DNA from 3 places in the Streptomyces sp. NPDC047061 genome. Region 1 is predicted to be linked to each of the others. Evidence: riboswitches for the same ligand, from Rfam matches in the RefSeq annotation. Region 1 holds a riboswitch; each other region holds the start of a gene.
The links. Region 1 has a riboswitch for thiamine pyrophosphate ahead of thiC (phosphomethylpyrimidine synthase ThiC). Riboswitches for the same ligand answer to the same signal wherever they lie in the genome.

Region 1 (10,148 bases):
CCTGTCGACCACCGCCTACCTGCGCTGGTGCGAGCGCGTCGGCCAGGACCCGGTCTACGAGGCCTACCCGGCGCACGACCCGTGCGCGGGCGCGGTCGCCGCCGACCGTCTGCTGGCCCGCCCGGACCGCCCCGACGCCGTCTACGGCCTCTTCGACCCCAACGGCACCGACCTGCTCGCCGCCGCCCGCCGCTACGGGCTGCGCGTCCCCGACGACCTGCTCCTGGTGTGCTGCAGCGAGTCGACCGTGTACGCCAACACCGAGCCGCCCATCACCACGCTCTCCCTGAAGCCGCGCCGCATCGGCACGGCGGTGGTGCAGCTGCTCATCGACGCGATCGAGGGGGTCGAGTCGGACCAGCCGGTCGAGCAGGTGATACCGACCGAACTGATCGTGCGCACCTCCTCCCAGCGACGCACCCAGCGCACCACGGTCAGCCCGCCGCGGGCACCGGAGGAGGAGTAGCACGGGCGTGCGAAGAGCGGGACGGCACAGCTGCCGGGCGGCATCGGACGGCGGCCGGCAGCTGAACGGTACGGGGTCGAACCCCTGCCCAACCGGGGCGAAAGCCACGCTGAACCGGAGTCCTGCCCGGATTCACCACCCCTGGGTCATCACACGGCGCGACGGGCATTCCTATGATGGGCCCACGACACCGCGGGCCGCTGCGACCAGGCAGTCCGAAGCGGTGCAGATGCGGCGCGATGGTGGAGGGGTCTGATGACTCAGGGGGCCGGTCAGGGACCCGAGGCGGAGCGGACGGCGACGTTGCGCGACTTCCGGGTGCCCGGGTACGTCAACGAGACCGGTCCGTACGCCCCCAGCACCCACCCCGGCGACGTCGTCCCACCGCTCGACGACATGTACCCCGAGGGATATCCGGACGGGTACACACCCACCCAGCGCGACCTGCCGGTCATCCACCGCGGCGACACGCTCCAGACGCCCGTCGAACCGGCCGCCGGCCCCGCCGCGCAGCCCGGGAACGGCCCCGGCCCGCTGTTCGTGGTCGGTGACGTGCACGGCTACTTCGACGAGCTGTTCGCCGCGCTCCGCGAGCAGGGTCTGATCGACGCGGACGGGCAGTGGTGTGCGGGCACCGCCCGGCTGTGGTTCCTCGGCGACTTCACCGACCGGGGTCCGGACGGCATCGGCGTCATCGACCTGGTGATGCGGCTGTCCGCCGAGGCGGCCGCGGCCGGCGGCTACTGCAAGGCCCTCATGGGCAACCACGAGCTGCTGCTGCTCGGCGCCAAGCGGTTCGGCGACACCCCCGTCAACTCCGGCGCGGGCACCGCCACCTTCCAGGCGGCCTGGCTGCTCAACGGCGGCCAGAAGACCGACATGGACCGGCTCCAGGACCACCACCTGCAGTGGATGGCCCGCCTGGACGCCGTCGAGGAGGTCGACGGCTATCTGCTGGTCCACTCCGACACCACCGCCTACCTCGACTACGGCGACTCGATCGAGGCGGTCAACGACACGGTCCGCGAGACCATCACGCGTAATGACGCGGACGAGGTGTGGGATCTGTTCCGCAAGTTCACCAAGCGCTTCTCCTTCCGCGACGAGGGGGGTGCAGACGCCGTCCGTTCCCTTCTCGATACGTACGGAGGCACCCGCATCGTTCACGGACACAGCCCGATTCCCTATCTGCTGGGGGAAGTCGGCTCCGAGGAGGGCGAAGAGGGCAACGGCCCCGTTGTGGAGGGACCGCACGTCTACGCCGACGGGCTCGCCATCGCCATGGACGGTGGCGTGACCATGGCCGGAAAGCTGCTGGTGAGGCAACTTCCGCTGGACAACTGAGCTTTCGCCGGGCTGTTCGATCCCCCCGACGTCACACGCGGGACATCCCCAATTTCCGGCAACCCCCTGTCACCGCGTGCCGTAACGGCTCTACCATCGGTTTATCCGTAGCAGGCTCCCCTCCGTTTCTGCCCGACGGCTCGCCGCCGTGCGAGCCACCAGCCCTACGGAGCATCGGGGGATGCACATGAACAGCGTTCCGCAGCACCTGCACAGCGAGGACCGCCAGGAGTACGAGCGGATCCTCGACGAGGCGCTGCGCTCCGCCCAGTACCGTCCCGAACTGGCCGGTATAGGCCAGCGTTTGAACACCGAACAGCTGCGCACCATGGCGCTCAACGCCACCACTCTGATCACGGCGGCCGCGGCGACCGAGTACCAGCACTATGTGAAGGTCCGCGAGGAACTGCGCAATCCGGCGCGGTCCACCCCGGCCGCCGTCCACGAACCCGGCTCCGTGGAGCCGGGCGCGGGCGGCGCGATGGGGCTCGCCACCACCCTCGGCGAGGCCGCCGAGACCACCGGCGCCGGAGGCTTCGCCCTCGCCCTGGTCCTGGCGCCCGTGCTCGCCGGTACCGCCGCCGCCATCTTCCTGCTCGTCGGCTACGTCCTGAAGATGCTGGACCCGGCACCGGCGTTCGCCCAGACCATGCTCACCGCGGGCTGGGTGTTCGGCGTCGTGACCGCGGCCGCCATCATCATGGCCGGCGCGGGACTGCTGCTCACCGCACTGCGCAACAGCCCCTCGCTGGAGGCCGGAGCCTACGGCGAACCCGGCGGGGAGGTGGCCAAGGCCCGCGAGGCCTGGCGGGACGCCCTGTTGGAGCGCGGCATCCTGCCCTTCCTGCGGGAAGCGCTGGCCACCGACACCGGCACGGCCGGACTGCGGCGCACCGCCCCGCCGAGCCCGGCGGGCCGGATGCCGCGGCTCGGTTACGACCGTCCCGGCTTCAGCACCGACGACGGCGCCGCACCCGCCCCCCGCCCGAGCTTCACCAGCCCGGACTACACCAGCCCGGACTTCGGAGGCCCGGAACACCAGCCGGAATGACCCCGGCTTGCGCCCCCGGCCAGGGGGCGCAGGCCGGACAACCGGTCTAGGAGGCCGCGCCGGGGAGCTGACGGGCAGCCCGCCCGTCGAACTCCTCCCGCGCCGCCTGCATGGCGGCCACGTTCGCCTGCGACCAGTCGGTGATGCGCTGCACGAGCCCGCCCGCCTCCCGGCCCAGCCGGGTCAGCCGGTACTCGACCCGCGGCGGCACCGTCGGATACACCGTGCGCGTCAGCAGTCCCTCCCGCTCCAGCGCGCGCAGGGTCTGCGTCAGCACCTTCGGCGTCACGCCGTCCAGCCGTCTGCGCAGCTCCGCGAACCGCATGGGCCGGCCGTCCGCAAGGGCCACCAGCACCAGCATGGTCCACTTGCCGGCGATCACGTCCAGCACGGCACGGGTGGGGCAGTCGCGCAGGAAGACGTCCACGCCGCCGTGTTCTCTCAGGTCGAAGCCGGTATCCATGAGGAACCTCGATATCAGGAAAGTGCCTTCTTCCACAGGGCAGTTGCCGAGGTCGAGCATGGAACGCGCCGCGGCCGCCGCGGCCACCACAACGACCACAACGACCGCGACCCGCCGCTGCCCTCCGCGGCCTGCCGCTACCCGTCGCCGAGGAGCTCTGATCCGATGTCCGCCCGTATGCATGCCGTCGTCCAGTCCGTGTTCGGTGGTCCCGAGACGCTGGAGTACGCCGAGACCGGCATACCGGAGCCGGGCCCCGGAGAGGTCCTGCTGCGGGTCGCCGGGGCCGGGGTGAATCCCGGCGACGCGGTGCTCCGCTCCGGCCGGGTGCCGGAGCTGGTCGAGCTGCCGTGGACGCCGGGCAACGATGTCGCCGGCACCGTGGAGCGGGTCGGCGAGGGCGTGACACGGTTCGCCCCGGGCGACAGGGTGTACGGCATGCTGCCGGTCTCCCGGCGCGGTGCGTACGCAGAGTTCACCGCCGTACCGGCCGGGGCGCTGGCCCCCGCTCCCGGGAACGTCGATCTGGCGGTCGCGGGTGCCGTCCCCCTCGCCGCGGTGACCGCCTGGCAGGCACTGGCCGTGCTGGCGCGGGTCCGGCCCGGTGACCGGGTGCTCATCCATGCGGCGGCCGGTGGCGTCGGCCATGTCGCGGTGCAGCTGGCCAAGGAGCTGGGGGCGTACGTCATCGGCACGGCCCGGGGTGGCCGGCACGACCTGCTGCGCGGGCTGGGTGCCGACGAGCTGATCGACTACACGACCACCGGCTTCGAGTCCGCCGTGGCTCCGGTGGACACGGTTCTGGACCTGGTCGGCGGGTCCTACGGGCCGCGCTCCCTGGATGTGCTGCGCCCCGGCGGCCTGCTCGTCGGTGCGTCGATCGACCCGGGAACGGACGAACGCCAGGCGGCCGAGCGCGGGATGCGCTACGTGTGGGTCACTGCCGCCCCCTCCGGTGAGCTGCTGGAACGGATCACGGAACGTATCGAGGCGGGCAGGCTGCGGATACTCGTCCAGGACACCTACCCGCTGTCCGAGGCCGCCGAGGCCCACCGCGCGATCGAGGCCGGCCGCACCACCGGAAAGCTCGTCCTGATCCCGTGAAAGGCACTGCCGTCCCCCTATGAAGGTCCGTCCATGAAGCTCCGTCACAAGGTGCGCGTGGTCCTGCTCGACGGTGACCACCTGGTTCTCCTGCGCCGGGGATGGCCGGGTGGCTCCCCGTACTGGACGACGGTGGGCGGCGGCGTAGAACCCGACGACGCCGGTCTCGAAGCGGCACTGCGCCGCGAGGTCATGGAGGAGATCGGCGCCACGATCGGCCCCGCCACGCCTCTCCTGACCGTGACCGAACCGGGCGGGACGCTCACCGTCACCCAGCACTTCTTCCTCGCCGACCTGCTGGACATGGACCAGGACCGCCGCGACGGCCCCGAGGTGGACGCCCCCGACACCGGCGACTTCGAGCCGGTCCGGATCCCGCTGGACCTCACCGCCGTGACCGCACTCGACCTGAACCCACCCGAACTCGCCGCGTACGTGCCGGCCCACGCCGAGGCATGGCGAGCCCGGTAGCCGGGGCGGTCCCGACGGCCGGGCCGTGTGCCGAAGCCCGCTTCCCGAGCCTCCGGCACACTCCCGGGTCCGCCCTCAGTCCGCGATCGGCAGATACACCCGGTTCCCCGCAGCCGCGAACTCCTTCGACTTCTGAGCCATCCCCGCCTCGACCTCGTCCCGACTCCCGCCGTGCTCGCGCCGGATGTCCTGCGAGATCTTCATCGAGCAGAACTTCGGCCCGCACATCGAGCAGAAGTGGGCCGTCTTCGCCGGCTCCGCCGGCAGGGTCTCGTCGTGGAACTCTCGGGCCGTGTCCGGGTCCAGGGCGAGGTTGAACTGGTCCTCCCACCGGAACTCGAAGCGGGCGTCGGACAGCGCGTCGTCCCACTCCTGCGCGCCCGGGTGGCCCTTGGCGAGGTCGGCCGCGTGGGCGGCGATCTTGTAGGTGATGACGCCGGTCTTGACGTCGTCCCGGTTGGGCAGGCCCAGGTGCTCCTTGGGTGTGACGTAGCAGAGCATCGCCGTGCCCCACCAGGCGATCATCGCGGCACCGATGCCGGAGGTGATGTGGTCGTACGCCGGTGCGACGTCCGTGGTCAGCGGGCCGAGCGTATAGAACGGAGCTTCATCGCAGATCTCCTGCTGAAGGTCGATGTTCTCCTTGATCTTGTGCATCGGGACATGGCCCGGGCCCTCGATCATCGTCTGTACGTGGAAACGCTTCGCGATCCGGTTGAGTTCCCCGAGCGTGCGCAACTCCGCGAACTGGGCCTCGTCGTTGGCGTCCGCGATGGAGCCGGGGCGCAGGCCGTCGCCCAGGGAGTACGTGACGTCGTAGGCGGCGAGGATCTCGCAGAGTTCCTCGAAGTTCTCGTACAGGAACGACTCCTTGTGGTGCGCGAGGCACCAGGCCGCCATGATCGAGCCGCCGCGCGAGACGATGCCGGTCTTGCGGTTGGCGGTGAGCGGCACGTACGGGAGGCGTACGCCCGCGTGGACGGTCATGTAGTCCACGCCCTGCTCGGCCTGTTCGACGACCGTGTCCTTGTAGATCTCCCAGGTCAGTTCCTCGGCCCTGCCGTCGACCTTCTCCAGGGCCTGGTACAGCGGCACCGTGCCGATGGGGACGGGGGAGTTGCGCAGCACCCACTCGCGGGTGGTGTGGATGTTGCGGCCGGTGGAGAGGTCCATGACCGTGTCGGCGCCCCAGCGGGTCGCCCAGGTCATCTTCTCGACCTCCTCCTCGATGGAGGAGGTGACCGCGGAGTTGCCGATGTTGGCGTTGACCTTTACCAGGAACCGCTTGCCGATGATCATCGGCTCGATCTCCGGGTGGTTGACGTTGGCGGGCAGTACGGCCCTGCCCGCCGCGATCTCCTCGCGGACCACCTCGGGAGAAACGTTCTCGCGGATGGCCACGTACTCCATCTCCGGGGTGATCTCACCCCGGCGGGCGTACGCGAGCTGCGTCACCGCCTCGCCGTCCCGGCTGCGGCGCGGCTGGCGCGGGCGGCCCGGGAAGACCGCGTCCAGGTTGCGCAGGCCACCACGCGGCGAGGTGTGCTTGATCCCGTCGTCCTCGGGACGGACGGGCCGGCCCGCGTACTCGGCGGTGTCGCCGCGGGCGATGATCCAGTTCTCCCGCAGCGGCGGCAGGCCCCTGCGGACGTCGGTCTCGACGAGCGGATCGGTGTACGGGCCCGAGGTGTCGTAGAGCGTGACCGACTGCCCGTTGGTGAGGTGCACCTGACGGACCGGCACCCGCAGATCGGGGCGGGTGCCCTCGACATACCCCTTGTGCCAGCCGATGGACTTCCCGGCCTCCGGGGACTTTTCACCCGAAATGGGCTGTTCGTCCTGACTGAAGGCAGGCGTGCGTGCGTCCTTGTTGGTCATGAGACCTACTCCCTACGCCGGCATTACCCGGTAACAGGTTCGGCGGTCGACGCAGCGGCTTCCGTCGGGCGGCGTTTCCTGTGAAACATCACTCGTTCCACGTGAAACATCGCGAATACGGAGGTCAGCGCCCTCTCAGCCCGGTGCTCCGAGCTCCCGCGTGTGCAAAGGTGCCTCCACGCTAGCGTCAATTCGGGCGCGGTGAACAGAGGGCCCCTGCCGTTCTTGCGATGATCGGGCGGTGACCTCGACACAGCAGCACCCCTATCCGCCGCCCGAGCCGCGGCGCGGCAACGGCGCCGCGCAGGGCGGCGGACCCGGCCACGGGGGCCATGGTGCCGGTGACGGACACACCCACGGTCAGGGCGAGCAGTACGACCAGGGGCACGCCCTCAGCCACACCCACCATCACGACAACGGCCAGGCCCCCGGTCACAGTCACGGCCACGGAGAGGCCCATGGCCATGCGGCCAACGGCCGGCCCCATGGCCATGCGCCCGGTCCGAGCACCGGCCAGAGCGGCTCCGGGCCCGGCGGTGGTCACGGCCACTCGCACGGGCACAGCCACAGCCACGGCCCCGCCGCACCCGTCTCCAAGCATCTGCGCAAGGTCATCGCGGCGATCCTGATCCCCTTCACCGCCGCGGTCGCGGTCGGCCTGGTGGTGCTGTGGCCCGGCGGTGCCCCGCCGCACGAGCGCACCGGCGTCGGCTTCGACCGCCAGACGCAGGCGGCGACGGTCACCAAGGTCGTCTCGGTCAGCTGCAAGTCGGTCAACGCCTCCGGCGGCGGCTCGGCCGGAGACACCTCCACCGCCGACGGCACTTCCTCGAAGGAGGAGGGAGACACCTGCAAGAAGGCCACGGTCCGGGTCGACGCCGGCAAGGACAAGGGCCGTACCTTCACCGAGATCGTGCAGCCCGACCAGTCGCGGCAGTTGCACGAGGGCGAGAAGGTCGTGGCCGCGTACGAGCCCTCCGCGCCCAAGGACCTCCAGTACTCCGTCACCGACGTGAACCGGAAGTTCCCGATGGCGCTGCTGGCCGGGATCTTCGCGCTCGCCGTGGTGGTGGTGGGCCGGCTGCGCGGTGTGATGGCGCTGGTCGCGCTGGCGGTCAGCTTCCTGGTGCTGACCCTGTTCATCCTGCCGGGAATCCTGCAGGGATCGAACCCGCTGCTGATGGCGGTGGTCGGGTCGAGCGCCATCATGCTGATCGCCCTGTACATCTGCCACGGGCTGTCGGCCCGGACCTCGGTGGCCGTGCTCGGCACACTGGTCTCGCTGTGCCTGATCGGACTGCTCGGCTCGGAGTTCATCGACTGGGCCGCGCTCACCGGCAACACCGACGACAACACCGGCCTGATCCACGGCCTGTACCCGTCGATCGACATGAGCGGTCTGCTGCTGGCCGGTGTCATCATCGGCTCGCTGGGTGTCCTGGACGACGTGACGGTGACCCAGACCTCGGCCGTCTGGGAACTGCACGAGGCCAACCCGACCATGGGCTGGCGCGGGCTGTACCGGGCGGGCATCCGCATCGGCCGTGACCACATCGCGTCCGTCGTCAACACCCTCGTTCTGGCTTATGCGGGTGCCGCGCTGCCGCTGCTGCTGCTCTTCTCGATCGCGCAGAGCAGTGTGGCCACGGTCGCCAACAGCGAGCTGGTCGCCGAGGAGATCGTGCGCACCCTGGTCGGCTCGATCGGCCTGGTCGCCTCGGTGCCGGTCACCACGCTGCTCGCGGCCCTGGTGGTGTCCGCCGACCGGCCGGGCACGGAGACAGCCGTGTCCGTGGAGCCCGCGCCGACCGCGGCACGGGCCGGACGGGGACGGCGCCGGAAGCGGTGAGGCGCGGTGGACGGCCCGGGAGGAGGCCGTCCACGAGGCACGAGGTGAGGCACGGACGGTCCGCATGAGAAGAAGCGTGCCGGCAGGGGCCTCGCACCGGACGCGCAGAAGCGTTCCTGCGCGTCCTCACGCGGCTCGGCGGAGCGGCGTGCGCCCCGTGCCGTAACGCTTCAGCCGGCGCTCTGTTCCTCGGCCAGGATGCGGTCCAGGGCCTCGTCGAGGTGGGCGTCGAAGTCGGCGAGTGAACCCTCCTGGCCGAGCGGCACCAGCTTGTCCGTACGGTCGAGGAAAGCCACCAACGGAGGTGCGGAGGACCGGAACACCGCCTGGTCGCCGCCGACCTGAAGCCGGATCAGCACCTCGCCCAGCACCTCGGAATCGGCGGGCGCGATGTGCACATCGCCCTCGCCGCACGGCCGCCCCACCCCGTCGATCAGCAGCTCCCGGCCGAAGGCCCAGGTCACCGGCGCATCCCCGGGCAGGTGGAAGGTGAGCCGGACGGCATAGGGATCACAGGTCTCGTAGCGCAACTCCACGGGGATGCGGAAGGAGAGCTCCTCCGAGACGAGAAAGCTCATCATGACTTCTGCTTGTACGGACTCGCGCATTGCCTACCCCGTCATATGACACCGACTGGCCGGGATTTATCCCTTGATGGTGGTCAAATCTTGCTGAAAGTACACGGGAGATCACAAGGAGTGAGTTTTCAGATACTGATAGCGATCGCCAGGGACCCCAGATGCCGGCCCACTTCGCCTTGCAACTGCCGGACGGCGGGCAGCAGCCGGTCGGCCTGGTGGAGAGGGAGGGAGACGGCGATCGTGGCGGCCGTGGTGCCGACGGTGAGGGGGATCGCCGCACACACCGTCCCCAGTGCGTACTCCTGGCGCTCCACCACCGGTTCCATCCGCCGCGTCCGCTCCAGCCGCCGCAGCAGGGTCTGGTCGTCACGGACCGTGTACGGGGTGAGGGGTCGCACCGGATAGCGGCCGAGATGGTCGCGGCGGACGTCCTCGTCCAGCTGGGAGAGCAGACACTGGCCGATGGCGTGCGCGTGCCCGGTCTCGCGGAAGCCGGCCCACTCCTCGACCGCCGGAGTCCCCGGGGAGTCGGAGACGCACATGACCTCGATCTCGCCGTCCCGGTACATGGCGTAGTACACCGGGACACCGATCGAATCGCGCCAGTGGGCGAGGGTGTCGGCGACCGCGCTGCGACGTTTCTGCTGCGCCCCGCTGCTGCTCAGCCGCTCCGCCGCCTCACCGAGGAAGAACAGCCCCTTGTCGCGGCGCAGGTAGCCCTCGTGAACGAGGGTGCGCAGCAGGTGGTAGGCGGTGGGCAGCGCGAGGCCGGTCTCCCGGGCCAGTTGTTTGGCGGGTGCGCCGTGCGCGTGTCCGGCGACGCACTCCAGCAGGCGCATCGCGCGCTGCACGGAGCCGATGAGCGTGGCCGAGTGTGGCTGTGCGGGGTCGACCGGGCCGGCCGGCCGCTGCACGGGGGGTGTGCTGGAACGTCGTTGGGC
Region 2 (10,148 bases), on a different contig from region 1:
CTGGCCACCGACGACGTCGCCGCGTCCCGGAAGTTCTTCACGGAGCTGGGCTATTCGATCAACCCCCGGTTCAGCGGCGACGACTGCTCCTGTGTCGTGATCAGCGACACGATCATCGCGATGCTGCTCAGCAAGCAGCGCTACGCCGACTTCACGAAGAAGGAGATCGCCGACTCGACGAAGACCAGCGAGGTACTGCTCTGCCTGAGCGCGGAGAGCCGCGAGAAGGTCGACGAGCTGGTGGCGAAGGCGGTCTCGGCCGGCGGCACGGCGAACGACGACATCCAGGACCAGGGTTTCATGTACGGCCGTTCCTTCGAGGACCTCGACGGCCACTCCTGGGAGATCGTGTGGATGGACCCGGCGGCGGTCCAGGGCTGACGCCTAGAGTGGGCGGGTGCCTCCGACACCCGCCCAGCGCCCCGCCCCGCCGCATCCCGCCCAGTCCCGGCCCGCGCAGCCGCACCGCGCCGCCCGTGACCGTGAGATCGAGTCCCTCGCCGAGTTCGACGAGGTCGTCGCCGCGCACGGGACGCTTGCCCGGTACCGGCTCCAGGCCGTCGATCTGACGGACCGTACGGACGCCCTGCTGGCCACCGACACCACCGGTGCCGTCTTCCTCGGCTGCCCGATGTCCGCCGAGGCCGCCGCCCGGGTCGGCGCGTCCGGCGCCCTGGTGTTCCCGCCGGTCCCGGACCTCCCCTTCGACCCCTACCGCGCCTTCGTCTACACGCCCGGCGAGCTGTTCGAGTCGCTCGACGCGGGCTACGAGGCGACCCCGGACGCCCGTTCGTACGCCTGGTTCGAGCAGACCAGGGCGGACGGCGACATATTCGGCTCGATGCTGCGCTCGATCCACGACGACGCGGTCTCCGACGCCCTGGACGAACTCCTCGTCGGCGCCCGGGTGGTGGGCGTGATGGGCGGGCACGCGATGGCCCGCGGCACAGCAGAGTACGCCGGTGCCGCCCGGCTCGGCCGGGAGCTGGCGCGGGCCGGCTTCACGGTGGCGACCGGCGGCGGGCCGGGCGCGATGGAGGCGGCGAACCTCGGCGCGTACGCGGCGCCCTTCGACGACGTGATGCTCGACGAGGCCCTGGAACTCCTCGCCAAGGCGCCGTCGTTCCGGCCGTCGGTCACCGACTGGGCGCGCGCCGCCTTCGAGGTCCGCGAGCGCTGGCCGGACGGCGGCCCGTCGGTCGGCATCCCCACCTGGTTCTACGGCCACGAGCCGCCGAACGCCTTCGCCGCGCACATCGCGAAGTACTTCGCCAACGCCACCCGCGAGGACGGCCTGCTGGCCCGTTCCAACGCCGGTGTGGTGTTCCTGCCGGGTGCCGCCGGGACCGTACAGGAGATCTTCGACAACGCGACGCCCAACTACTACGAGTCACGGGGCGAGCCGACCCCGATGGTGCTCGTGAACGAGGCGCACTGGAGCGAGAAGCTGCCGGCCTGGCAGCTGCTGACCTCGCTCGCCGGGGAGCGCGCGATGGCGTCCCGTATCGCCCTCGTTGACCGGATCGAGCAAGCTTCACAGGCACTGAAACGCCTCGGTGATTAATAAGCGGGCAAAGTCAACGCACGTGGACCGCATATGCATTGACACTACTTATGGAGCGCTTATAGACCTGTGAGCCTCCCGGGGATGCTGATGCCTCACCTCACCGTTGCGTCAACTCCCCCCACTACCCCCCGCAGTTATGCACTCAGTAAGGACAAACGTGTCCATATCCCGCCGCAGCGCGCGTCGTTCCGTGCGCATCCTGGGTGTTGCCTCCGCGTCGGCCGCGCTGGTTCTGAGCTTCTCCAGCAGCGCTCTCGCGTGCAACATCAAAGAGTTCTCCGCCGAAGCCACCTGCGACGGCTCCAACGGTGTCATCACGGTGACCGATCAGGACGCCACTGGTACGCCGGCCACCATCACTGTCTTCCTGGAGACCAACGGCGCCGACGCCAAGCAGGTCGGCGACGAGCAGACCGTCAAGGGCTCCGCGAAGGGTACGCAGGTCACCTTCTCCGAGGACTGGGCGCCCGACGCGACGTATCGCGTCCACGTCAAGGTCGACAGTGGCAAGACCCAGATCGACACGGACATCACGCCGAACCTGACGACCCCGTCGACGGCGTGCAAGTCCGACGACAGCGCCAGCCCCTCCCCGTCGGAGTCGGCCACCCCGTCGCCGTCGGAGTCCGAGTCCACCCCGGCCGAGTCGGACTCCCCGACCCCGTCGGCCACGGACAGCAGCAGCACCGCCCCGGCGTCCACGTCGGACAACGCCCCGTCCCCGGCCGTCGGTGAGTCGAACCTCGCCGAGACCGGTGCCAACTCCAACACCGGCCTGATCGCCGGTATCGCCGCCGCGCTCGTGGCGGTCGGCGGTGGCGCGGTCTGGTTCGGCATGCGCCGTCGTGGCGCGCACAGCGCCAACTGACGCACCTCACACTCGTACATCGTCGAGGCCCGTCCCCGTATCCCCGGGGGACGGGCCTCGGCCGTACCCGCGCACGCGGTCAGTCCAGTACGACGGTCTCCGCCGCGTCGAACTCGACGCCCACCGCGTCCCCGGCCTCGGGTGCCTCCCGCAGCGCGCAGGCCGCCGCCAGACGGGGGCCGCCGCCGTCCCGGGGCTGGAGGTGGACGGTGACATGGGTGCCCTGGAAGGTGCGCGCGGCCACCGTGCAGGGCAGCCCCGCGTCGGCGGCGACCAGCCGTACGCCGGCCGGCCGTACGAGCAGGGTCCGCGTCCCCTGCCCGGAGCCCTCGGGCACCGGCACCTTCCCCCACGGCGTCACCGCGACCGTTCCCTCGACGGTCGCCGGGACCACGTTGTCGAAGCCGAGGAAGCGGGCCACGAACTCGTCCGCGGGCCGCTGCCAGACGTCGAGGGGCGTGCCGGACTGGGCGATCCGCCCGTCCCGCATCACCACCACCCGGTCGGCCAGCGCGAACGCCTCGCCCTGGTCGTGCGTCACGGCGAGCACGGTGGTGCCCAACCGCCCGAACAGCTCCCGGAGTTCGACCACGAGCCGCTCCCGCAGCGAGCGGTCGAGCTGCCCGAGGGGTTCGTCGAGCATCAGCAGCCGGGGCCGGGGCGCCAGCGCCCGGGCGAGCGCCACCCGCTGCTGCTCCCCGCCGGAGAGCCCGGCGACGGCCCGGCGGGCCGCACCCGGAAGCCCCACCAGCTCCAGCAACTCACCGACCCGCTCGGCCTGTTGTGCTTTCCCTTCGCCGCGCATCCGGAGCCCGAAGGCCACGTTCCCGCCCACGTCCCGCTGCGGGAACAGCTGGTGGTCCTGGAACATCAGCCCGACCCCCCGCCGATGCGCGGGCACCCGAGCCTGGTCGTGCCCGTCGAGCAGCACCCGCCCGGAGCCCAGCGGTTGCAGCCCGGCCACCGCCCGCAGCAGCGTCGACTTGCCGCTTCCGCTCGGCCCGAGCACGCACACCACCTCCTGCTGGGCGACTTCGAGATCGACGGCGTCCAGCACGGCCCGACCACCGAACCGCACGGTGGCCGCGTCGAGAGTCAGCAGCATCAGAACTCCCCCGTCCGGTCGGTCCGCAGCCGCTCCAGGACCAGCAGCGCCACCGCGCACACCACCATCAGAATCGTGGAAAGGGCCATCGCCTGGCCGTAGTTGAGATCACCGGGGCGGGACAGCAGCCGGGCCACGGCGACCGGCAGGGTCGGGTTGTCCGGCCGCGCGATGAACACCGTCGCGCCGAACTCCCCCAGCGACACGGCGAACCCGAACCCCGCCGCGATCAGCAGCGCCCGGCGCACCATCGGCAGGTCGACCTCCCGCCACACCCGCCACGGCGCGGCCCCGAGCACGGCCGCCGCCTCCCGCAGCCGCTCGTCCACGGCCCGCAGCACGGGCAGCATGGTCCGTACGACGAAGGGGACGCCGACCAGCGCCTGGGCGAGCGGGACCAGGATCCAGGACTGACGCAGATCCAGCGGCGGCTTGTCGAGCGCGATCAGGAAGCCGAAGCCGACGGTCACCGCGGACACCCCGAGCGGCAGCATCAGCAGCGCGTCGAACCCCCGCACCAGCCGCCCCGCGTCCCGCCGGGCCAGTGCGGCGGCGGCGAGTCCGCCGATCACCACCGCGATGGCGGTGGCCGCGACCGCGTACTCCAGGGAATTGACCACCGACTCGATCGGCGCGACCAGGAAGGTCCCGCCGTCCGCGTCGCCCAGCGCCCGGTAGTACCCGAACCCCCCGTCCAGCGACCGCCGCACCAGCACGGCCAGCGGCAGCACGAGCAGCACGGCGATGGTGGCCAGGACCCCGGCGAGCAGCGCCCACTGCCCGGCCCCGCGCGGCCGGCGTGCCGTCACCGACGGGTCCACCAGTCGCAGGGCGCTCTCCCGCCGCCGTACCGTCCACGCGTGCACGGCGAGGATCGCGCCGACCGCCACGAACTGCACGATCGTCAGGACGGCGGCCGTGGAGAGGTCGAAGATCTCGGAGGTCTGCCGGTAGATCTCCACTTCGAGGGTGGAGAAGGTGGGCCCGCCGAGGATCTGCACCACGCCGAAGGAGGTGAAGGTGAACAGGAACACCATCAGCGCGGCGGCGGCCACGGCGGGCGCGAGCGCGGGCAGCGTGACCTTCCGCCAGGCGCCCAGCGGGGAGGCGCCGAGCATCCGGGCGGCCTCCTCCTGCCGGGGGTCCAGCTGGGCCCAGAGCCCGCCCACGGTCCGTACGACGACCGCGTAGTTGAAGAAGACGTGCGCCAGCAGGATCGCCCAGACGGTGGTGTCGAGCCGTACCCCCCACCACTCGTCCAGCAGCCCGCCGCGCCCGACGAGCGCGAGGAAGGCGGTCCCCACCACGACCGTCGGCAGCACGAAGGGAACCGTCACCACGGCCCGCAGCACCTGCTTGCCCGGGAAGTCGAGGCGGGCGAAGACATGGGCGGCGGGCAGCGCGGCCAGCAGGGTGAGCGCGGTGGAGGCGAGCGCCTGCCAGGTGGTGAACCAGAGCACGTGCCGGATGTCGGACTGGCCGAGGACGTCGGCGATCCGCCCGAGCCGCCAGACCCCGTCGACCTTCAGGCCGCGGCTGACGATCGCGGCGACCGGCCAGGCGAAGAAGACGCCGAAGAACGCGACGGGCACGAGCATCAGCCCGAGCCGCGCCGCGCTCCCCGAACGGCCCTTGTGCGGGGCTACTTCAGTACGAGTGACGTCCACGTCTTGACCCACTGGTCACGGTTGGCGGCGATCTTGTCGGGCGCCATGGTCTCGGGATCCTGGGCGGCGGGCCCGTACTTCGTGAACTCGGCGGGCACGCTCGCGCCCTTCACCACCGGGTACACGAACATGTTCAGCGGCATGTCCTCCTGGAACTCCCTGGAGACCAGGAAGTCGATGAGCGCCTTGCCGCCCTTGGTGTTCCCGGCGTTGCTCAGCAGTCCCGCGAACTCGATCTGCCGGAAACAGGTGCCGGTCGCGACGCCGGTGGGCGCGGTGCTCGGCTTCGGATCGGCGTAGATGACCTCGGCGGGCGGCGAGGAGGCGTACGACACGACGAGCGGCCGGTCGCCGCCCGCCTTCTTCCCGCCGGCCGAGCCGGAGAACTCCTCGTTGTAGGCCTGCTCCCAGCCGTCGACGACCTTGACGCCGTTGGCCTTGAGCTGCTTCCAGTAGCCCTGCCATCCGCTGTCCCCGTACTGCGCCGCGGACCCGAGCAGGAAGCCGAGCCCCGGCGAGGAGGTGGACGCGTTCTCGGTGACGAGGAGGTTCTTGTACTGGGGCTTGACGAGGTCGGCGTACGACGTCGGCGGGGTCAGCTTGTGCTTGCTGAAGTACGCCTTGTCGTAGTTGACGCAGATGTCGCCGTAGTCGATGGGCGTGACCCGGTGCTCGGCCGCGTCGAGTTGGTACGCCGTACCGACCGTGTCGAGCCCCTTCGCCGCGTACGGCTGGAAGAGACCGTTGTCGAGGGCCCTGGAGAGCAGGGTGTTGTCGACGCCGAAGAAGACGTCGCCCTGCGGGTTGTCCTTGGTCAGGATCGCCTTGTTGACGGCCTGCCCGGCGTCACCGTCCTTGAGGACCCTGACCTTGTAGCCGGACTGCTTCTCGAAGTCCTGGAGCACGTTCTTGGAGACGGCCCACGAGTCGTGGCTGACGAGGGTGACGGTCTTGGAGTCGGAGCCGGACCCGCTGTCCGACGACGAGCACGCGGACAGCGTCACGAGCCCGAGCCCGACCGCCGCGGCCACGAAGGTTCTGGTGTGCCTGATGTGCACTGGTTCATTCCTCCTGGAGTTGACCAGGAAGAGACGCGGCCCTGCCCGCGGTGTGCGGGCAGGGCGCAACAGCTTGAGTGATGACCGAACTTCCTACCCAGAATGACCTGGGCGAGGTTCAGAGGGTCTGCGGCCCGGTTGCCGCACTCTCAGCGCTGTGGCGCTCCCCTGTCGGATTATGAAGATGTGTTGGCCAGATCCTACCGCTCGGTGTCCAGGGCGGTTACCTCTCGGTGGCCGCGAGCTGACCACAGGCGCCGTCGATCTCCTGGCCCCGGGTGTCCCGGACGGTGACCGGTACCCCGTGCGCCTCGATCGCCTCGACGAACGCCTTCTCGTCCTCCGGCCGCGACGCGGTCCACTTCGAACCCGGCGTCGGGTTCAGCGGGATGAGGTTGACGTGCACGGGCTTGCCCTTGAGCAGGCGCCCCAGCCGGTCCCCCCGCCAGGCCTGGTCGTTGATGTCGCGGATGAGCGCGTACTCGATGCTGAGCCGCCGCCCGCTCTTCTCGACGTACTCGAAGCCGGCGTCTAGGACCTCGCGCACCTTCCACCGCGTGTTCACGGGGACGAGGGTGTCGCGCAGTTCGTCGTCGGGGGCGTGCAGCGAGATCGCGAGCCGGCACTTGAAGCCCTCGTCGGCGAACCGGTGGATGGCCGGGACGAGTCCGACGGTCGAGACGGTGATCCCGCGCTGCGAGAGCCCCAGTCCGTCCGGCGCCGGATCGGTGAGCGCCCGGATGGCGCCGACCACCCGCTTGTAGTTGGCGAGCGGCTCCCCCATCCCCATGAAGACGATGTTGGACAGCCGCGCGGGCCCGCCGGGCACCTCGCCGTCCCGGAGCGCCCGCATCCCGTCGACGATCTGATGGACGATCTCGGCGGTCGACAGGTTCCGGTCGAGCCCCGCCTGTCCGGTCGCGCAGAACGGGCAGTTCATCCCGCAGCCGGCCTGCGAGCTGATGCACATGGTCACCCGGTCCGGGTAGCGCATCAGCACCGACTCGACGAGCGTCCCGTCGAAGAGCTTCCACAGCGTCTTGCGGGTCGTCCCCTCGTCGGTCGACAGATGCCGCACGACGGTCATCAGCTCGGGGAACAGCGCCTCCCGCAGCTTGTCCCGCGAGCCGGCCGGGATGTCCGTCCACTGCTCGGGGTCGTGCGCGTACCGCGCGAAGTAGTGCTGCGAGAGCTGCTTGGCACGAAACGGCTTCTCCCCGACCTCGGCCACCGCGTCCTTGCGCTCGGCGGGCGAGAGATCGGCGAGATGCCGCGGCGGCTTCTTGGCTCCGCGCGGCGCGACGAAAGTGAGTTCTCCGGGCTTAGGCATAACCCAACCAGTGTCGCAGATCAACTGCGGTGGCCCGCGACCGTGGGTTTCGGCGGGAGTCCGGGGGCTCAGCGCCCGGCGGTCGTGATGATGGCGAGGAGGGCGCCGAAGGGGTCGAGGAACATGGCGAAGCGGCCGATGCCCGGGGCTTCGGTGACCGGGATGAGGACGGTGGCTCCGGCCCCGGTGGCCCTGGCCAGCGTGGCGTCGCAGTCGGTCACCTCGAAGTACGGGTGCCACTCCGGGGTGGATCCGGCGTCGAGGTTGGCCTGGGGCAGCTGCATCAGCCCGCCGTGGGCCGCCGCCGGGCCTGCGCCGGCCGGGGTGAGGATCGTGTAGGTCAGCCCCGGGCCCATCGGCACGTCGCGGGTCTGCCAGGAGAAGACCGACTCGTAGAAGGCCTTCGCCGCGCTCGCGTCGGTGGTGTACAGCTCCGTTCTGGCGAGGCTGCCGGGGACCGCGACGAGGTCCAGGCCCTGGGTGTCGCCCGGCTGCCAGACCGCGAAGTCCGCGCCGGTGGGGTCGGTGAAGGCGGCCGCCCGGCCGGCGGTGAAGACGTCCGCCGGGGCGACCCGGACGGAGCCGCCCGTCTGTTCCACGGCCTTGGCGGTGGCGTCGGCGTCCGGGGTGTGGAAGTACACCGTCCAGGACGGGCTCGCGCCCTCCTCGGTGAGCGGGCCGATCCCTGCGAGCGTCCCGCCGTCCTGCTCGAAGAAGCCGTAGCCGCCGGCCTCCGGTCCGGCCGACCGGTGCTGCCAGCCGAAGACGGCGGAGTAGAAGGCGGCGCTCGCGTCGGTGTCGGGGGTGCCCACGTCGAGCCAGTTCGGGGCGCCGGGAACGTACTGGGTGGTCAGCATGGCGGGGTCCTCCTCGGCCGTCCGCGGCCGTCTTCGCTCACCAGGTCACGGGCAGCGTACGCGGTCCCCGGATCAGGCCCTGGCGCTGGAACTCGACCTCCTCGGGAGGTACCGCCAGGCGGATGTCCGGGAAGCGCGCGAGGACCGAGCCGATCATGGTCTCGGCCTCCATGCGGGCCATGATCGCGGCCATACAGTGGTGGGGGCCGTGGCCGAAGGCCAGGTGGGGGCCGTTGGTGCGGTCGAAGTCCAGGTCGTCGGGGTCGGTGAAGACCGCGGGGTCGCGGTTGGCGGCGACATAGGCGTTGTAGACGACCTCGCCGGCCCGGATCAGCTGGCCGCCGACCTCGACGTCCTCGACGGCGACGCGCGGGATGCCGACGCCGTTGCGGTGCGGGACGTAGCGGAACAGCTCGTCCACGGCCTTGGGGAGCAGCTCCGGCTCACGGCGCAGCCGGTCCAGGTGCTTGGGGTGGGTGAGCAGCGCGTACATCATCGAGCCGCTGTTGTTGCGGACCGCGTGGCCACCGCTGACCTGGATGGCGGTGGCCAGGGAGATCGCCTCGTCGCCGGTGATCTCGCCGTCCGCGGTGGCCTGGGCCAGCACCCCGGCGAGGTCCTCGCGGGGCTCCTCGCGGCGGCTCTGCAGCAGCTCGGAGATCCGGGCCCGGGTGGTGCGGGCGGCCTCCCGGGCGCGCGCCTCGGCGTCGGGGCCCGCGGAGAGCAGCGCCTCGCCGGTGGCCGCCCAGCGGTGCCAGTCCTTCTCGTCGACGCCGAGGAAGTCACGGATCACGGCGATCGGGAAGGGGCCGTGCAGATGCTCCATGAGGTCGGCCGGCGGGCCCGCGGCCTCCATCGTGTCGAGGAGTTCACCGGCCCGGCGCTCCGCCATCGGCCGCAGCCGCTGCATGGCCCGCCCGGTGAAGGCCCGGGCGACGACCCGGCGCAGCCGGTTGTGCCGGGGCGGGTCGATGTACTGGAGGCCCGCCGTCTGGGAGGCCACGGGCGCCGGGCGCATGCTGGTGATGTCGCGGCCGACGACCGCCTCCCGGGAGAAACGCGGGTCGGAGGTGACGAAGCGGACGTCCTCGTAGCGGGTGACCAGCCAGGCGTCCCCCTCGCCGTGCGCGAGCCTGATCCGGGTGACCGGCTCGTCGCGCAGCAGTTCGTCCAGGAACGGGTCCGGGTCGAGCGCGGGCAGATCGTCGACGGGCCAGAACCGCACCGGCGGAGGAGGCGGGGTCGGGGACGGGGTGGAGGCCGGGGCCGGGTCGAGGGGCATGGGCACACTCCCTGCACGTCGGAGGACACAGCGTCCTCACAGGGAGTCTGCCTCCGACCGGCATGACCATGCGATTTCTGCTGCGTCATCCGGGGCCGGGATACCGCCGAGCCCCCGCCCTGTGAAGGACGGGGGCTCGCCTACGACAGCTGCACGGCAGCCACTGCCGACGTGTCTGTAGATCGGCCACCGCTGACGAAGGAGATCGGTCGCCGCCGACGAAGGAGCTCAGCCGCGGCCGGCGAAGCGGATCAGCCACTGCCGACGAACAGCACCATCAACAACCACACCACCGGCGCCGTCGGCAGCAGCGAGTCCAGTCGGTCCATGCTGTGTCGACCTGCCGCTACCGCGGCGTGGCGCCGTGGCCCACCGTCACCCACTCCCGACGAACAAGACCATCAACAACCACAC
Region 3 (10,148 bases), on a different contig from region 1:
GACGTACGGCGGCGAGGTACGCCGGTTCGAGCGGGACGGGTTCGCCTTCGACACCGGCCCGGGGCTGCTGACGCTGCCCGCCGTGTACCGCGACCTGTTCGTCAAGACCGGCAAGGAGCCGCTGGAGGACCGCGTCGAGCTGGTCCAGGTGGACCCGTCGGCCCGGCACGTCTTCGCCGACGGCACCGAGGTGTCCCTGCCGAACGCGTCCCGCGCGGGCGTCGTGACCACCCTGGACGAGGCGCTCGGGGCGGGCGCCGGGCAGCGCTGGGGCGACTTCCTGGTGCGGGCCCGGGAGGCCTGGGACCGCACCCGGCGCCCGCTCCTGGAGGAACCGCTGTGGCCGAACTGGCAGGTGCTGGCCGAGCGCGAGCCGTATCCGTCGGTACCGCACAAGAAGCTGCTGCGCACCCGCCGGGCGGCCACGCTCACCGAGATCGGCGCCTGGGAGCTGCGCGACGAGCGGCTCGCCGCCCTCCTGAACAGCCACGCGCTCGCCCATGGCCTCAACCCCCGGGACACGCCGGCGAGCGCAGCGGTGCTGCCGTATCTGGAGCATGCCTTCGGGACCTGGTATGTGCGCGGTGGCATGCGGGAGTTGGCGCGTGCGGTGTACGAGCGGTGCGTGCGCCGGAGAGTGGAGTTCGTGTTCGGCGCCGAGGTCACGGCGGTGCTGGCGAAGGACGGCCGCGCGGCGGGGGTGGAGCTGGCCGACAGCGGTGTGATCGACGTGGACCAGGTGGTGGCCGGGGTGGATCCGGTGCGGCTCGACGCCCTGACCCGACGCACGGGGTGCCCGCTGGACGCCGACGGCGATGTCCGGGCCGACCTGCGGTCTCCTGGTCCGGGCCGCTTCACCGTGCTGCTCGCGCTGCGCGGCGGGCCCGAGGCCGGTGCCGCGCACCGCACGGTCGTACACGCCCCGGACGAGGAGACCGAGCTGGACCTGCTGGCCTCGCCCGGCGGCGACCGGCCGGTGCGCCCCACCGTGACGGTGCTGCGCCCCGACGACCCGGCGCTCAGACCGGACGACGACCACGAGTCCGTGGTGCTGTCCGCGGTGCTGTCGGCCGAGGCCGGCTGGGAGCGGGAGAGCACCGCCGGGGCCTACACGGACTTCCTCCTGGAAGCCGCCGAGGCCGCCGTCCCGGGGCTGCGGGAGCGCCTGCTCTGGCACGAGACACGGCAGCCGGAACCGGGCACGGACACCACCGGGTCCGGGAGGATCTCCGCTCCCGCCCTCGCCGCCGGCCGGGGCCGCTTCCTGCACCCGGCCAACTCCACCCGGCTGCCCGGTCTTTACCGGGTGGGCGGCTGGTCGCATCCCGGCGGCGGGCTGCCGCACGCGGGCATGTCGGGGGCGCTGGTGGCGGGACTGATCGTGGAGGGACCGGAGTTCCGCGGCTCGCAGTGAGCCGGGTTCCCCGGGAGCGGGACCGCTTCAGAAACGGTACTGCTGCTCGTCGTAGCCGTTGCCCTGCTGGCCCTGTTGCTGCCCCTGCCCGTCGCCCTGGCCCTGGTAGGGGTACTGCTGCTCCTGCGGGAGTTCGCCGCCGTAGGTCTCGTCGCCGCGCTGCTGCGGGACCCAGACTCCGCCCGCAGGGGTCTCGCCGTAGCCGCCGGTGCCGTTGCCGTACTGGCCCTGGGCGTAGCCCTGCTGGTCGTACTGCTGGGTGCCGTACGACGACTGGTCGTACCCGGCACCGCCGTAGGTCTGGTTGTTGCCGATGTACGGGTCGGAGTAGTTCGCGTACTGCTGCTGGGCGCCCGTGTCGTAGCCGTACTGCTGCTGGCCGTAGCCGGAGTAGTCGTAGGCGTAGTTCTGGTCGGTGCCCTGGGCGGCGTAGGCCTGGTCCTGGCCGGCGGTCGCGTAGGCGGCCTGCTGGTCGCCGGTGGCGGCGTAGCCGGCGTCGCGGTAGACGCCGTAGGAGCCGGTGTCCTCGGGCATCGGCTGCGGCTCGTACACCGTGGACTCGGCCGCGCCGGGCTCCATGGTGCGGGCCGCCGGGGTGAAGACGTCGTCACGCTCGTAGTCGTCACCGCCGTAGGACGGCATGCTGCCCGTGGCGTAGGCGCCCTGCTGCTCGGCGTAGGCGGCGTCGGCCACGTCCGGGTCGGTGGCCTCCAGACCCGGGTCCTCGTCCGGCTCGCCGCGGCGGCGCTTGGTCAGGCCGCCGTCACCGTCCGTGCCGGGGCGTTTGACCGCCCAGCCGGCCTCGAAGCCGCGGCGGAACGACAGCGTGACGTACGTCTGGCCGACCGCGAACGCGATCGCACCCACACCGATCACGATGACCGACGGGATCAGGACGCCGAAGACGACCCCGAGGAAGCCGACGAAGGCGAGCAGCCGCCAGCGCAGCCGCGCCTTGTACTGCAGCAGTACCTCGCCGAGCAACCACAGCGCGACGATGCCGAACGCTGCGTAGAGGACCGTCCAGCCCATGTACGCCCCTCCTCCTGTGACCGCTACGCAGTGTGTCGTACTCCGGTGCGGCCGGTCTAGGCCCGCGGGGGATGGTGCAGGCCCAGGTTCTCGTAGATTTCCAGCGGCGCCGTGGAGTTGTTGAGCGTGATGAAGTGCAGTCCTGGCACTCCCTCGGCCAGCAGCCGGGCGCAGAACTCCGTGGCGTACTCGATGCCAATGGAGCGTACCGCCGCCGGATCGTCTTTCGCTGTGAGGATCCGCTCTTTCAGGGCGTCCGGGAACGCGGCGTTGCTGAGTTTGGGCAGCCGTTCCAGCATCTTCACACTGGTGACAGGCAGGATTTCCGGAATGACCGGGGTCTCGCAGCCGGCCGCGACGACCCGGTCACGAAGGCGAAGGTACGACTCGGCCTGGAAGAACATCTGCGTGATGGCGTAGTCGGCGCCCGCGCGGCACTTGTCGACGAAGTGCCGGACGTCGGCGTCCCAGTCACTGGAGCGCGGGTGCATCTCCGGGAAGGCGGCGACGCCCACGCAGAAGTCGCCCGACTCCTTGATGAGCCGGACGAGTTCGGCCGCGTAGGTCAGGCCCTGCGGGTGCGCCACCCAGTCGCCCATCGGGTCGCCGGGCGGGTCGCCGCGCACCGCGAGCATGTTGCGGATCCCGGCGTCCGCGTACTGGCCGATGATGTTGCGCAGTTCGGCCAGCGAGTGGTCGACCGCGGTGAGGTGGGCGACCGGGGTGAGCGTGGTGTCGGCGACGATCTGCTCGGTCTCCTTGACCGTGCCCGCGCGGGTGGAACCGCCGGCGCCGTAGGTGACGGAGACGAAGTCGGGGGCGACCGCCTCGACCCTCCGGAGCGCGCTCCACAGGTTCCGCTCACCCTTGGGGGTCTTCGGCGCCGAGAACTCGAACGAGTACGTGGTCTTGCCGGTGGCGAGCATGTCGCGCACGGTGCGTGCGCGGTCAGTCCTGGTCGATGCGGTTCCGAGGGCCATACCCGCAGGTTAGCCAGGGGCGGGCGGTCACCCAACCGAACTCGGGATATTTGCCCGAATTGTCGAGCTCGCGTCCGGATACTGGACAAGTTTCCGGACAGCCGGACGAGCGGGGAGCCGGACAGGCAGACGGTTACGCCGACCGCAGCCGCTTGGCGAACTCGGCCGCCGCCGCGCCCGGGTCGTCGGCCGCGGTCAGCGCCCGGACCACGACCACGCGGCGGGCGCCCGCGTCCAGCACCTGGTCGAGGTTGCCGAGGTCGATGCCGCCGATGGCGAACCAGGGGCGGTCGGTGCCGAGCGCGGCGGTGTACCGCACCAGGCCGAGGCCGGGGGCGGGGCGGCCGGGCTTGGTGGGGGTGGGCCAGCAGGGGCCGGTGCAGAAGTAGTCCACGCCGTCCTGCACGGCGGCCGCGGCGGCCTCGGACTCGGCGTGCGTGGAACGGCCGATCAGGACGTCCGGGCCGAGGATCGCGCGGGCCGCCGGGACCGGCAGGTCGCCCTGGCCGAGGTGGAGCACGTCGGCGCCGGCCGCGTGGGCCACGTCGGCGCGGTCGTTGACCGCGAGCAGCTTGCCGTGCCGGGCGCAGGCGTCGGCGAACACCGCGAGGTGCTCCAGCTCCTCCGCGGCCTCCATGCCCTTGTCGCGCAGCTGCACGACGTCGACACCGCCCGCCAGGACCGCGTCCAGGAACTCCGCGAGGTCGCCCTGCTCCTTACGGGCGTCCGTGCACAGGTAGAGCCGGGCGTCGGCCAGCTGGGCGCGGGCGGTGTCGGTCATCGGTGTCCCCCGTCGATTCGGTACTGGTTGCCTCAGACGGCGAGCGCCTGGGCGCGACGCTTCACCTCCGTGCCGCGATTCTCGCTGAGCGCCTGTGCGGGGGTGCCCGGCAGGGTCTCGTCGGGAGTGAAGAGCCACTCCAGCATCTCTTCGTCGGTGAAGCCGTCGTCCCGCAGGAGCGTCAGGGTGCCGGTCAGGCCCTTGACGACCTTGTCCCCGTCGATGAAGGCGGCGGGGACGTGCAGTGCCTTGTTCTCACCACGGCGGACGGCGATGAGCTGGCCCTCCTTGACCAGCTGCCGCACGCGCGTCACCTCGACGTCCATCATCTCTGCGATGTCGGGGAGGGTGAGCCAGGCGGGGACGAGAGCATCGGTGTTTGCGTCAATCTCGGTCACGGAACAAGGGTAGGCGTTCCGCCGTGGAGGCCGCGATGGGTGGTTGTCCGGGTGCGGCGCCGTGGGGGCTGGTCGCGCAGTTCCCCGCGCCCCTATCGGGGCGCTGCAGTCGCGTCTTTCAAGGGGCGGGCGGGGTCGGACAAGGCCTCCGGGTCCATTTCGCGGCCTGCCTCGATCAGGCGGCGGCCTTGCGCCAAGTCACGGGGGCGGCCTACCGCCAGCAGGGCTACCAGGCGGTCCTCGCGGAGCCAGCAGACGCTCCAGGACGGGCCCGACGGGTCGCCGCGCCACACCAGGCGGTCGGCGGCGGCGTGGTGGCCCGCGTACTGGACGAAGCGGCCGAACTGTTCCGACCAGAAGTACGGGACCGGGTCGTAGAGCGCTTCGGACTCGCCGAGGATGTTGGCGGCGACCGTGCGCGGGCCCTGGAGGGCGTTGTCCCAGTGGTGGACCAGCAGGCGCTCGCCGTAGCGGCCGGACGGGAAGGAGGCGCAGTCGCCGACCGCGTAGACGTCCGGGGCGCTGGTGTGCAGACGGTCGTCGGCCAGCACGTCGCCGCGGGTGCCCAGCTCGATGCCGGAGCCGGCCAGCCAGGCGGTGGCGGGGCGGGCGCCGATGCCGACCACGACGGCGCCCGCGGGCAGCCGCGAGCCGTCGTCGAGCAGCACCGCGCCGGGCTCGACGCCGGCCACGCGCGCGTGGGTGCGCAGTTCGGTGCCGCTGTCCGCGTACCAGGCGGTCATCGGCGCGGCGACCTCGGCCGGGAGCGCTCCCGCGAGCGGGCGGTCGGCGGCCTCCACGACCGTCACCGCGCAGCCGGCCGCACGGGCCGCGGTGGCGAACTCGGCGCCGATCCAGCCCGCGCCGACGACCACGATGTCGTGCTGCCGGGCGAGCACCGGACGCAGCCGCTCGGCGTCGTCCAGGGTGCGCAGCAGATGGACGCCGGGCACGCCCTCGGTGCCGGGCAGCGTGATCGGCTCGGCGCCGGTGGCGAGGACCAGGACGTCGTACGGCACCGGTCCGGCCTCGGTGTCCAGCTCGTGGTCGGCGGCGCGCACGCCCAGCGCGTCGCGCCCGAGCGCCAGCTCGATGCCGAGCGCCTCGAAGTCGACCTCGAAGGCGGAGCCCTCCGACTTGCCGAGCAGCACGGCCTTGGAGAGCGGCGGCCGGTCGTACGGCTGGTGCGGCTCGGCGCCGATCAGCGTGACGGTCCCGGTGAACCCCTGTTCGCGCAGGGCGACGGCGGTCTGCACCCCGGCCATGCCCGCGCCCACGACGACCACGCGCCGCGTCTGTGACGTGCTCCGTCGCTGCGTCTGCTCGCTCACGTGATCACCATAGACAAGAACGATAGACAACTGACGAGGAGTCAGTCAGGGGCGCGGCGAGTGACCTGTTCCACAGCACTGTCCACAGCGCCGTCCGAGGCCGTCTTACAAGGGCGGAGCCCCGCGGGCTAGGGTGGCGGGGAAGCACACGCGGGAGCCCGGACGCACCGGGCTGAGAGGGAGGCTGGCGGCCTCCGACCGTACGAACCTGATCCGGGTCATGCCGGCGAAGGGAGGGGCTGGACGCCCATGTCCTCACGTACGTCAGACGTCCTTGTCATCGGGGGCGGAATCATCGGCCTGGTCACGGCCTGGCGAGCGGCTCAGCGCGGGCTCGACGTCACCGTGGTCGACCCGGCGCCCGGTGGCGGGGCCGCGCAGGTCGCGGCCGGGATGCTGGCCGCGGTCACCGAGCTGCACTACGGCGAGCAGACCCTGCTGGGGCTCAACCTGGCCTCCGCCCGTCGCTATCCCGCCTTCGCCGCCGAGCTGACCGAGCTCACCGGCCACGACCTCGGCTACCGGCGCTGCGGCACCCTCGCGGTCGCGCTGGACGCCGACGACCGCGCCCATCTGCGCGAGCTGCACGCCCTCCAGCAGCAGTCGGGCCTGGAGTCCGAGTGGCTGTCCGGGCGGGAGTGCCGACGCCTGGAGCCCATGCTCGCGCCCGGTGTGCGCGGCGGGCTGCGGGTCGACGGCGACCACCAGATCGACCCGCGCCGGCTCTCGGCCGCGCTGGTGGCCGCGTGCGAGCGGGCCGGGGTGGTGTTCCACCGCGACTGGGCCGAGCGCCTGGAGGTGGGGCGGGAGCGGGCCACCGGTGTCCGCACCCGCGCGGGTGACACCTGCGGCGCCGGGCAGGTGGTGCTCGCCGCCGGAAGTCTGAGCGGACGGCTCGCGGGCGTGCCCGACGACGTGCTGCCGCCGGTGCGGCCGGTGAAGGGGCAGGTGCTGCGGCTGACCGTGCCCGCGCGGTACGCGCCGTTCCTCAGCCGGACCGTACGGGCCGTGGTGCGCGGCGGGAACGTCTACCTGGTGCCCCGGGAGAACGGCGAGCTGGTCGTCGGCGCGACCAGCGAGGAGCTCGGCTGGGACACGACGGTCACCGCGGGCGGTGTGTACGAGCTGCTGCGCGACGCGCACGAGCTGGTCCCCGGGATCACCGAGCTGCCCCTGACCGAGACCCGGGCCGGACTGCGCCCCGGCTCCCCCGACAACGCGCCGCTGCTCGGGCCGACCCTCCTCGACGGGCTGCTGCTGGCCACCGGGCACTACCGCAACGGGGTGCTGCTCACGCCGGTCACCGGAGACGTGATGGCGGAGCTGCTGACCGGCGGCGAGCCGCCGGAGGAGGCCCGTCCGTTCACCCCGAGGCGATTCGGCACCGTTCCCGGCGTCCTTGTGGAGCAGACCGCATGACCGTCTCCGTCACCATCTCCGTCAACGGGGAGCACCGGGAGATCGCCCCGGGCACCGCTCTCGACACGCTCGTGAGGTCCCTGACCGCCGCGCCCTCCGGGGTGGCCGCGGCCGTCAACGAGACCGTCGTACCGCGCGGGCAGTGGGCGACGACCGGACTCGCCGACGGTGACCGCGTGGAAGTCCTGACCGCCGTGCAGGGAGGGTGAGCGCCGTGGCCGACGATCCCTTCGTCCTCGGGGGTACGACGTTCTCCTCCCGGTTGATCATGGGTACCGGGGGTGCGCCCAGCCTGGAGGTGCTGGAGCGGGCGCTCGTCGCGTCCGGGACCGAGCTGACGACGGTCGCGATGCGGCGGGTGGACCCGGGGGTACGGGGCTCCGTGCTGTCGGTCCTCGACCGGCTCGGGATCCGGGTGCTGCCGAACACGGCGGGGTGCTACACCGCCGGGGAGGCCGTGCTGACGGCCCGGCTGGCGCGGGAGGCGCTGGGCACCTCGCTGATCAAGCTGGAGGTCATCGCCGACGAGCGGACCCTGCTGCCGGACCCGGTCGAGCTCCTTGACGCGGCGGAGACGCTGGTGGACGACGGGTTCACGGTGCTGCCGTACACGAACGACGATCCCGTGCTGGCCCGGAAGCTGGAGGACGTGGGGTGCGCCGCGGTGATGCCGCTGGGGTCGCCGATCGGGTCCGGGCTCGGGATCCGCAACCCGCACAACTTCCAGCTGATCGTCGAACACGCGCGCGTGCCGGTGATCCTGGACGCGGGAGCCGGTACGGCGTCGGACGTGGCGCTGGCGATGGAGCTGGGGTGTGCCGGGGTGATGCTGGCGTCGGCGGTGACGCGGGCGCAGGATCCCGAGCGGATGGCTCACGCCATGCGGGCCGGGGTGGAGGCGGGGCGGCTGGCCCGGCTGGCGGGGCGGATTCCGCGTCGGTACCTCGCCGAGGCGTCCTCTCCTGCGGAGGGCCTGGCCGTGCTGGACCCCGAGCGCCCCGCGTTCTGACCGCCGGCCCGCTCCCGCCTGCTCTCCCACCCACGCACCACCCGTGACTGTTTGCCGAGAAGCGGGACTCTCCCGTGGGGGCCGAGCACCGTCGGCGTCCGCGGGTCGTGGGGGGATCGGCTCCGGCGGGGGTCGCGGGTGGGTAGGTGCATATTTCAGCCACGTGCGAAGCGTCACAGGTGCGCTGCAGTCCGCTGGGGAAAGCGGTCTCACCTGTGGGGGTGTCAGCCGGTGCTCGTACACTCGGCGGGTGGATACGACCCTTCAGGACCCCCTCGTCGGGCAGGTGCTCGACGGCCGGTATCGCGTCGACGCGCGGATCGCCGTCGGCGGGATGGCCACGGTCTACCGGGCGCTGGACGTCCGGCTGGACCGCGTGCTCGCGCTGAAGGTGATGCACCCGGCGCTCGCCGCCGACGTGTCCTTCGTGGAGCGGTTCATCCGGGAGGCCAAGTCGGTCGCCCGACTGGCCCACCCGAACGTCGTCCAGGTCTACGACCAGGGGGCCGACCGGTCGTACGTGTATCTCGCCATGGAGTACATCGCCGGCTGCACCCTGCGTGACGTGCTGCGCGAGCGCGGCGCGCTGCAGCCGCGGGCCGCGCTGGACATCCTGGAGCCGGTGCTGGCCGCGCTGGGCGCCGCGCACCGCGCCGGGTTCGTGCACCGGGACATGAAGCCCGAGAACGTGTTGATAGGGGACGACGGGCGGGTCAAGGTCGCGGACTTCGGGCTGGTGCGGTCCGTGGGCAGCTCCACCAACACGACGGGGGCCGTGCTCGGGACGGTCGCCTATCTCGCGCCCGAGCAGGTCGAGAGCGGGGCCGCCGATCCGCGCGTCGACGTGTACGCGTGCGGGGTCGTGCTCTACGAGATGCTCACCGGGGAGAAGCCGCACGACGGGGACTCGCCCGCGATCATCCTGTACAAGCATCTGCACGAGGACGTGCCGGCCCCCTCCGCCGTCGTGCCGGGGCTCGCCTACGAGCTGGACGAACTGGTCGCCCGTGGCACCGCCCGGGATCCCGGGGTGCGGCCGTACGACGCCGTCGCGCTGCTCGCCCTGCTGCGGCAGGCCCGGAGCACGCTCGGCGCCGAGCAGCTGGACGCCGTGCCGCCGCAGGCGCTGGCGCAGGCGCACGACATCGGCGAGGACCGGACCAGTGTCATACCCCGGTCGTTGACGGTGCCCCGGCCGCTGCCCGTCAACGAGGAGGACGAGCGGGCCGAGGCAGTGCTGCGGACCAGCCGGTTCGAGGCGCCGCCGGTGCCGGACCGGCGGCGCGGGGGCCGTCGGTCCCGGCGCGGGCTGCTGACGCTGGTCGTCGCCGTACTGATCGTCCTCGGCGCGGGCGCCGGCGTCTGGTACATCAACTCCGGGCAGTTCACGAAGGTCCCGCCGCTGCTGTCGAAGACCGAGACCCAGGCCACCGCACGCCTGAAGGAGGCCGGGCTGGACGTCGGGTCGGTCGAGCACGCCTACAGCGACACGGTGAAGCGGGGCACGGTGATCAGCACCGACCCGGCGGCCGGCCACCGGATCCGCAGCAACGACTCGGTGAAGCTGACCATCTCGGACGGCCCCGAGACGGTGAACGTGCCGGACGTGCAGGGGCGGACGCTGGCCAGGGCCAGGTTGCTGCTCACGGCGGACGGGCTCGCACCGGGCATGGTGACCCGGGAGTTCAGCGAGGACGTGCCCAAGGGGTCGGTCATCTCGAGCGATCCGGGGGCGGGAAGCAAGCGGCACGCGGGGACCGCGATCGCGCTCGTCGTCAGCAAGG

Region 2: another riboswitch for thiamine pyrophosphate. It lies ahead of ABZ887_RS17260 (thiamine ABC transporter substrate-binding protein); the one in region 1 lies ahead of thiC (phosphomethylpyrimidine synthase ThiC).
Region 3: another riboswitch for thiamine pyrophosphate. It lies ahead of thiO (glycine oxidase ThiO); the one in region 1 lies ahead of thiC (phosphomethylpyrimidine synthase ThiC).

The regions. Positions count from the first base shown of each region.
Region 1 covers NZ_JBEYVI010000004.1:201,474-211,621, forward strand. Annotated here, with positions in the region: gene ABZ887_RS09435 (LacI family DNA-binding transcriptional regulator) at 1-466, shown strand, start outside; gene ABZ887_RS09440 (metallophosphoesterase) at 722-1,810, shown strand; gene ABZ887_RS09445 (hypothetical protein) at 1,992-2,861, shown strand; gene ABZ887_RS09450 (helix-turn-helix domain-containing protein) at 2,908-3,324, opposite strand; gene ABZ887_RS09455 (NADP-dependent oxidoreductase) at 3,490-4,428, shown strand; gene ABZ887_RS09460 (NUDIX hydrolase) at 4,462-4,899, shown strand; gene thiC (phosphomethylpyrimidine synthase ThiC) at 4,975-6,777, opposite strand; TPP riboswitch at 6,770-6,947, opposite strand; gene ABZ887_RS09470 (YibE/F family protein) at 7,019-8,626, shown strand; gene ABZ887_RS09475 (SsgA family sporulation/cell division regulator) at 8,797-9,234, opposite strand; gene ABZ887_RS09480 (helix-turn-helix domain-containing protein) at 9,333-10,121, opposite strand.
Region 2 covers NZ_JBEYVI010000010.1:93,557-103,704, forward strand. Annotated here, with positions in the region: gene ABZ887_RS17235 (VOC family protein) at 1-381, shown strand, start outside; gene ABZ887_RS17240 (LOG family protein) at 398-1,564, shown strand; gene ABZ887_RS17245 (LAETG motif-containing sortase-dependent surface protein) at 1,704-2,435, shown strand; gene ABZ887_RS17250 (ABC transporter ATP-binding protein) at 2,515-3,540, opposite strand; gene ABZ887_RS17255 (iron ABC transporter permease) at 3,540-5,138, opposite strand; gene ABZ887_RS17260 (thiamine ABC transporter substrate-binding protein) at 5,183-6,259, opposite strand; TPP riboswitch at 6,338-6,445, opposite strand; gene rlmN (23S rRNA (adenine(2503)-C(2))-methyltransferase RlmN) at 6,489-7,595, opposite strand; gene ABZ887_RS17270 (VOC family protein) at 7,664-8,452, opposite strand; gene ABZ887_RS17275 (cytochrome P450) at 8,490-9,734, opposite strand; gene ABZ887_RS17280 (phosphatidate cytidylyltransferase) at 10,110-10,148, opposite strand, start outside.
Region 3 covers NZ_JBEYVI010000003.1:78,721-88,868, reverse strand. Annotated here, with positions in the region: gene ABZ887_RS06475 (NAD(P)/FAD-dependent oxidoreductase) at 1-1,414, shown strand, start outside; gene ABZ887_RS06470 (hypothetical protein) at 1,442-2,446, opposite strand; gene metF (methylenetetrahydrofolate reductase [NAD(P)H]) at 2,503-3,426, opposite strand; gene thiE (thiamine phosphate synthase) at 3,560-4,207, opposite strand; gene ABZ887_RS06455 (Rv2175c family DNA-binding protein) at 4,240-4,605, opposite strand; gene ABZ887_RS06450 (FAD-dependent oxidoreductase) at 4,698-5,936, opposite strand; TPP riboswitch at 6,077-6,188, shown strand; gene thiO (glycine oxidase ThiO) at 6,186-7,355, shown strand; gene thiS (sulfur carrier protein ThiS) at 7,352-7,564, shown strand; gene ABZ887_RS06435 (thiazole synthase) at 7,570-8,364, shown strand; gene pknB (Stk1 family PASTA domain-containing Ser/Thr kinase) at 8,615-10,148, shown strand, end outside.